Regions from separate parts of the Streptomyces sp. NPDC051576 genome, predicted to be linked through region 1. Evidence: riboswitches for the same ligand, from Rfam matches in the RefSeq annotation. Region 1 holds a riboswitch; each other region holds the start of a gene.

Region 1 (2,255 bases):
CCCTGATCGCCGGCGGCTCCATCGCCCCCGACTCGGACCCGCCCACCTGGGTCATCCTCTCCGCGGGCCTCGCCATCGCGATGGGCACCTACATCGGCGGCTGGCGCATCATCCGCACCATGGGCAAGGGCCTGACCGACCTCCGGCCGCAGCAGGGCTTCGCCGCCCAGACCAGCGCCGCCGCGGTCATCCTGGCCTCCTCGCACATCGGCTTCTCGCTCTCCACCACGCACGCCGTCTCCGGCTCGGTGATGGGTGCCGGGCTCGGCCGCAAGGGCGGTGTCGTCCGCTGGTCGACCGCCACCCGGATGTTCGTCGCCTGGGGTCTGACGCTGCCGGCCGCCGCGCTCGTCGGCGCGCTCGCCGAGTCCGTGACCGACCTCGGCGACTGGGGCACCGCACTGGTGGCGGTCTTCCTGGTCGCCTCCAGCACCGGCATCTGGGTGCTCTCCCGCCGCCAGGTGGTCGACGCCTCGAACGTCAACGAGTCCGACGAGCCGGCCGGCGTGGTCACCGCCGCGATCGCCGCCGTCACCCCGCCCCCGTCGGTCGCCCTCTCCGAGGGCCTCACGGCGACGATCCCCGCGCCGCCCGCCGTCGCCACGCCCGACCCGGCGACCCCGGCGACCCCGCCGGCCGCCGCCGTCTGAGCCCGCGCCCCGGTACAAAGGCACGAGAAGGAACGAATCAGCATGGACATCGACTGGGCAGCCCTCGGCTCCGTCTTCGGCGTCAGCCTCGTGGCCACCGTGGCCCTGGTGGCCGTCTTCACCCTCGGCATCACCGCTCTCTCGCGCCGTGAACGGGCCACCGCCCAGGGCGACTCCGCGGCCCTCGCCCTGACCGGCGCGTACGCCTGCTTCGCGGCCTGTGCGGCGGCGGTGGCGTACGGGATCTACATCATCGTGGCCTGACCGGCCGCCAGTTGGACCGAACGTGGGGTGCGGGACGGACCACCGTCCCGCACCCCACGTCTTCGTGACGTCCTCGACGACCCCTGTGTGGGCATCAGCACACTCCTCCCCCGCAGGTCAACAGCAAGTTGACGCCCCTTCCAACCCCGTGGTGGACTGCCGGAGCCATGTACGGCGGCAGGAGAGGAAGCCGGTGCGAATCCGGCGCGGTCCCGCCACTGTCACCGGGGTAGACAACCCCGGGAGCCAGGAACTCTCACCGCCGGTCTCGTCGAACCAGGGCGTGGACACCCTGAGTGAGGACATACCGCCATGCTCGGCTGCCGTTCGAGGTCCCGTACCAGTACCGTGTCCGACCCGGCGATCGGCTGAGCCGATGCGTGCCGATCGCGTCTTCGCGTACGGCGCCGCCGCCGGCCTTCTCGGCGACCACCTGCTCGGCGATCCTCGCCGCGGGCATCCGGTCGCCGCGTTCGGCCGTGCCGCCGCCGCCGTGGAACGACTGCTGTGGCGCGACCACCGCGGGTGGGGCGCCCTGCACACCGCCGTGTGCGTGGGCGGCGCCGTCTCCCTGGCCGCCGCGGCCACTTCGGCCCTACGACCGTCCCGTACGGCCTCTGCCGCCCTCACCGCCGCCGCCACCTGGGCCGTCGTAGGGGGGACCTCGCTCGCCCGCGAGGCCGGGGTGATCGGGCGTGCCCTGGAGGCCGGTGACATCGACGGTGCGCGGGCGCGCCTGCCGCACCTCTGCGGGCGGGACCCCCAGGCCCTCGACGCCGACGGGATCGCCCGGGCCGTCGTCGAGTCCGTCGCCGAGAACACCTCCGACGCGGTGGTGGGCGCCCTGGTGTGGGGCGCCGTCGGCGGGGTGCCGGGGCTCGTCGGGTTCCGGGCCGTGAACACCCTCGACGCCATGGTCGGCCACAAGTCCGCCAAGTACCGCCGCTACGGCTGGGCTTCGGCCCGCCTCGACGACGCCGCCGGCTGGCCCGGCGCCCGCCTCACCGCCGTCCTCGCGACCGCCGCGGGCGGCGACCCGCGCGGGGCGGTACGCGCCTGGCGCACTGACGCCTCCAAGCACCCGAGCCCCAACGCCGGCCCCGTGGAGGCCTCCTTCGCCGGCGCCCTCGGCGTGCGGCTGGGCGGCACGCTCTCCTACGGCGGCCGGGTCGAGCACCGGCCCGTGCTCAACGGCGCCGGGCGCGCCGTCGCCGTAACGGACATCGAACGGGCCGTACGGCTGTCCCGGCGCGTGAGTTGGCTCGCGCTCGGGGCCAGTGTCGCCGGGCGGCTGCTGCTGAAGGGACGGACGTCATGAGCGGCGGCGGGCTGCTGGTCGCC
Region 2 (2,255 bases), on a different contig from region 1:
GGGCAGCCCGCCCACCGCGGCCAGGGCGTCCAGGTTCGCGGCGGCGGCCTCGGTGAAGTCGAGCGCGAGCCCCTCCACCGGCGCCTTGGCGAGCACGGGCAGCGCCTGGCCGAGCCGGTCGAAGTAGGAGGCGACCAGGAGCTTCGGCCGGTCGGTGCGGCCCCCGAGATCGCCGTAGGCCCGCGTGGCGGCGGCCAGTTCGGCCGGGGTGCGGTCCTGGACCAGGGCGGGCTCGTCGAGCTGCACCCACTCCGCGCCCGCCGCCCGCAGATCGGCGAGGACCTCGGCGTACACCGGCAGCAGCCGGTCCAGCAGGGTCAGCGGATCGAAGTCCGGGGACACACCGGGCGCGGGCTTGGCGAGCAGCAGATAGGTGACCGGGCCGACCAGGACGGGTCGGGCGGCGAGACCCAGCGCGAGGGCCTCACGGAGTTCGCCGACCTGCTTGGTGGAATCGGCGGTGAAGACCGTATCCGGTCCCAACTCCGGGACCAGATAGTGATAGTTGGTGTCGAACCACTTCGTCATCTCCAGCGGCGCCACGTCCTGGGTGCCGCGCGCCATCGCGAAGTACCCGTCCAGCGCGTCGAGTTCGACGGCGGCGCGATGGCGGGCGGGGATCGCGCCGACCATGACGCTGGTGTCCAGCACATGGTCGTAGTACGAGAAGTCGCCGGTCGGTACTTCGTGGAGGCCGGCCCCGGCCAGTTGCCGCCAGGTGGCGCCGCGCAGTTCGGCGGCGGTGGCCCTCAGAGCGTCGGCGTCGACGCGGCCCTGCCAGTACCCCTCGACGGCCTTCTTCAGTTCCCGGCCCTGCCCCTGACGGGGGTAGCCGTACACGGTGGCCCGTGCTGCCGCGGCTGCGGACTTCGTTGTCACGGAACTCTCCTTCGCGAGCTGTCTCCCTGAGATCCCGGCGACGGGACGAGAGCGCGAAGGAACGCCAGACCGGACGGCTGTCGTGCCCGCCGATGTGTACGCCGACCCGCCCACGAGGTCACCGGGACTCCGCGCGCGAGTCCTTCGCGCACGGGCGGTTGGCAGGTCTTCGGACTCGTGGGCGCGCCCTCCGTACGGAGGACACCTACTGGCCGTCGCTTCCCAGGCCCTGTTGTCTCGGGCCCAGTGCGTATGACGGCGGTCGTTCCCACTCACCGCTGCGGGGCAGTCCCGGATTTCCACCGGGTTCCCTCTTGCGACGCATCCCGTCTGGCGGACGGGGCGAACCAACTGCACGGCCCAGCTTACGGGGTGGGGCGAGGGTTCTCACCGGTGTCGCTCCCGAACGCCCCCAGGATGCGCTCGGCGGCCAGGGTCGCGGTCAACTCGCCGTCCCTGACCTGCTGTTCGAGCGCGGGACCGAGAGCGCGTACGGCCGGGTCGGAGCGCAGCCGGCCGAGCAGCTCCTCGCGGACCATTGTCCAGGTCCAGTCCACCTGCTGGTCGCGCCGCTTGGCGGCGAGCCGGCCGGTGGAGTCGAGGAGGGTCCGGTGCTGTTCGAGTCGCTCCCACACCGTGTCCAGGCCGGTCGACTCACGGGCGCTGCAACTCAGCACCGGCGGCGTCCAGGCCGCGTCGGCGGGATGCATCAGCCGCAGCGCGCCCGCCAACTCCCGTGCCGCGCCCCGCGCGTCGCGTTCGTGCGGGCCGTCGGCCTTGTTGACGGCGATGACGTCCGCGAGTTCCAGTACGCCCTTCTTGATGCCCTGCAACTGGTCCCCGGTGCGGGCGAGCGTCAACAGCAGGAAGGAGTCGACCATGTTGGCCACGGCGGTCTCGGACTGGCCGACACCGACCGTCTCCACGAGCACGACGTCGTAGCCCGCCGCCTCCATCACCACGATCGACTCCCGGGTCGCCTTCGCGACCCCGCCGAGCGTGCCGGCCGTGGGGGAGGGCCGGACGAAGGCCGCCGGGTCGACCGCCAGCCGCTCCATGCGGGTCTTGTCGCCGAGGATCGACCCGCCAGTCCGGGTCGACGACGGGTCGACGGCGAGCACCGCGACCCGGAACCCCAGCGAAGTGAGCAGCGTGCCGAACGCGTCGATGAACGTCGACTTGCCCACGCCCGGCACCCCGCTGATGCCGATCCGTCGCGCCCGCCCGCTGTGCGGCAGCAGCTCGGTCAGCAACTCCTGTGCCATGACCCGGTGTTGGGGCCTCGTCGACTCGACGAGCGTGATGGCGCGGGCCACCAGCGCCCGCTTCCCGTCGAGGACGCCCTTCACATAGGTGTCGACATCGATCACCGGCTG
Region 3 (2,255 bases), on a different contig from region 1:
CCGAGGCTGTGGCTGAGCAGCATCACCAGACCGAACGACACGAGTGCGCCGACGAAGGCCCCGGCCGACAGCGACACGGCCCCGCCGCCCACGCCGAGCACCACGACGGCCACCGCCCCCGTGGACGCCCCGGAGGAGACGCCGAGCACGAACGGATCCGCCAGCGGATTGCGCAGCAGTGACTGCATGACCGCGCCGCACAGCGCGAGCCCGGCCCCGCAGACGGCGGCCAGCAGGGTGCGGGGCATCCGCAGGTCCCAGACGATGCCGTCCCGCAGCGGGGCGAGCGTGCTGTCGCCGCCGCCGAGGTGTGACGCGACGGACGCCCATACGTCGGCGGTGGAGATGTCGGCGGGTCCGATGGTCACGGCGAAGGCCACGGAGACGGCCAGCGCCGCGAGTCCGCCGCCCGTCAACAGCAGGGTGCGGACGGTCACTTGGCGAGTCCGAAGCCGCGCAGGCCGGCGGCGACCTGCTCGATCCCTTCGACGGTACGGATGGAGGGGTTCATCGCCTGGCCGCTGAGCAGGATGTACCGCTTCTTCCTGACGGCGGTGAGGTTGCGGGTGGCGGCGTTGGTCTCCAGGAAGTGGATCTTCGCCTTGGCGGTCTCGGCGGTCTGGGACTTGCGAGTGAGATCACCGAGGACGATGACGTCGGGGTCGCGGTCGGCGACCGTCTCCCAGTTGATCTGGGGCCATTCGTCGTGGGTGTCGGCGAAGGCGTTCTTGGCGCCGACTGCGCGGGTGATGGCTCCGGGGGCGCCGCAGCAGCCGGCCAGGTAGGGCGACTGGGAGTTGGCGAACCAGTACATGAGGGAGGTGCCGGAGGCGTCCAGGCCGGTGGTGGCTTTCCGTACCCGTTCCCTGAGTTGGCCGATGAGCTTGTCGCTGCGTTCCTTCACACCCAGCGCACGGGACAGGTCGCGTATCTCGCCGTAGACGGTGTCGAGGGTGAGCGGTGTGCTGCGCGAGCCGTCGCCGCCGCCGTCGTTGTCCTTGCCCGCGCAGTCGGCCGGAGAGACGTACGTCGGCACGCCCAGCTTCCCGAACTGTTCGCGGGTGGCGACACCGCCCCTGCCGAGGGTCGACACGAACGAGGCGGTGACGAAGTCGGGTTCGGCGTCCAGGACCTTCTCGAAGGAGGGGGCGTTGTCGGCGAGGCGCGGCACGGTCGCGTTCGCCTTCTCCAGACCCTTGAGCACCGGGTCGGTCCAGGTGGCGGTGCCGGCCATGCGGTCGGCGAGACCTAGGGAGAGCAGGATCTCGGTGGTGCCCTGGTTGAGCGAGACGACCCGCTCGGGGGCCGACTTCAGCGTGACCTTGTGTCCGCAGTTGTCGAGGGTGAGCGGGAAGCCCGCGGCGGACCTCTCCGCCCTGCCGTCGGTACTGTCCTCGGCGGAGCCGCCGCACGCGGTCAGCAGCAGGGCGGGCGCGAGGAGAAGGGTCGCGGTACGGCGGCGCGGTGGAACGGGGGCGGTACGGATCACGGGCATGCCTTGCCTGTCGGGGCTCGAACGCGGAGCCTGGCCTACGAACTCCCCCTCGCCGAGGGCGAGAAGGCGCCAGCAGGTCTTCGGACTCGGGTTCGTCCGGGCGGGGCGCCTTCCCGGCGCGTCACGCACCGGCTCCTTCGGCCGGCCCGCGTCGCCCCAGTGGCGTCGAGTGCCCCGCCCGTCCCCCTCACCGCTGCGCGTCAGTTCCGGATTTCCACCGGATTCCCTGGCCTCGGTTGTGGCACGACTGGCCCGCACAACGTATCAAGATCGACCATCGGGTGGTCAGGCCGGGACCGGGTCCTGCGAGGGGGCGGTGACGTCCGGACGTACGGGATTCAGCAGTCGTTCCGCCAGGGGACCGAAGACCAGGCCGATGACCGCCCACAGGATGAACTGCGCGGCGACGGAGTAGAAGCGGAAGTCGAAGAGCACGTCGGCCGGGAAGCCCGGGTAGACGATGGTGCCCTTGGAGTCGGTCAGCGGCAGCGGTGTCTCGGTGGCGTGGTCGCCGAAGTTGGCCTGGTTGTACGAGAGATGGCCGAGCTGCGGCAGGAGCAGCATGACGATCCCGATCGCGACGACGAAGGCCCCGGAGGCGAGCAGCGTGGCGTTCCAGTTGCCGAACCGCGCCTGGAGGTGCTTGCCGAGGTAGACGGCTCCGGCGAGGAAGGCGACGGAGCACACGACCATGATCAGGTACAGGGCGCTGCGCTGCTGGATGGTCTCCTCGTGGCCGATCGCGGGCGGGTTGGCCGGG

The links. Region 1 has a riboswitch for cobalamin ahead of AB0M63_RS31245 (cobalamin biosynthesis protein). Riboswitches for the same ligand answer to the same signal wherever they lie in the genome.
Region 2: another riboswitch for cobalamin. It lies ahead of metE (5-methyltetrahydropteroyltriglutamate--homocysteine S-methyltransferase); the one in region 1 lies ahead of AB0M63_RS31245 (cobalamin biosynthesis protein).
Region 3: another riboswitch for cobalamin. It lies ahead of AB0M63_RS26785 (ABC transporter substrate-binding protein); the one in region 1 lies ahead of AB0M63_RS31245 (cobalamin biosynthesis protein).

The regions. Positions count from the first base shown of each region.
Region 1 is NZ_JBFAZO010000010.1:367,408-369,662, reverse strand. It holds gene AB0M63_RS31255 (inorganic phosphate transporter) at 1-650, shown strand, start outside; gene AB0M63_RS31250 (hypothetical protein) at 693-914, shown strand; cobalamin riboswitch at 1,049-1,191, shown strand; gene AB0M63_RS31245 (cobalamin biosynthesis protein) at 1,291-2,232, shown strand; gene AB0M63_RS31240 (cobyric acid synthase) at 2,229-2,255, shown strand, end outside.
Region 2 is NZ_JBFAZO010000002.1:290,129-292,383, reverse strand. It holds gene metE (5-methyltetrahydropteroyltriglutamate--homocysteine S-methyltransferase) at 1-879, opposite strand, end outside; cobalamin riboswitch at 1,022-1,246, opposite strand; gene meaB (methylmalonyl Co-A mutase-associated GTPase MeaB) at 1,245-2,249, opposite strand; gene scpA (methylmalonyl-CoA mutase) at 2,246-2,255, opposite strand, start outside.
Region 3 is NZ_JBFAZO010000008.1:255,169-257,423, reverse strand. It holds gene AB0M63_RS26790 (iron chelate uptake ABC transporter family permease subunit) at 1-437, opposite strand, end outside; gene AB0M63_RS26785 (ABC transporter substrate-binding protein) at 434-1,495, opposite strand; cobalamin riboswitch at 1,549-1,762, opposite strand; gene AB0M63_RS26780 (CbtA family protein) at 1,781-2,255, opposite strand, start outside.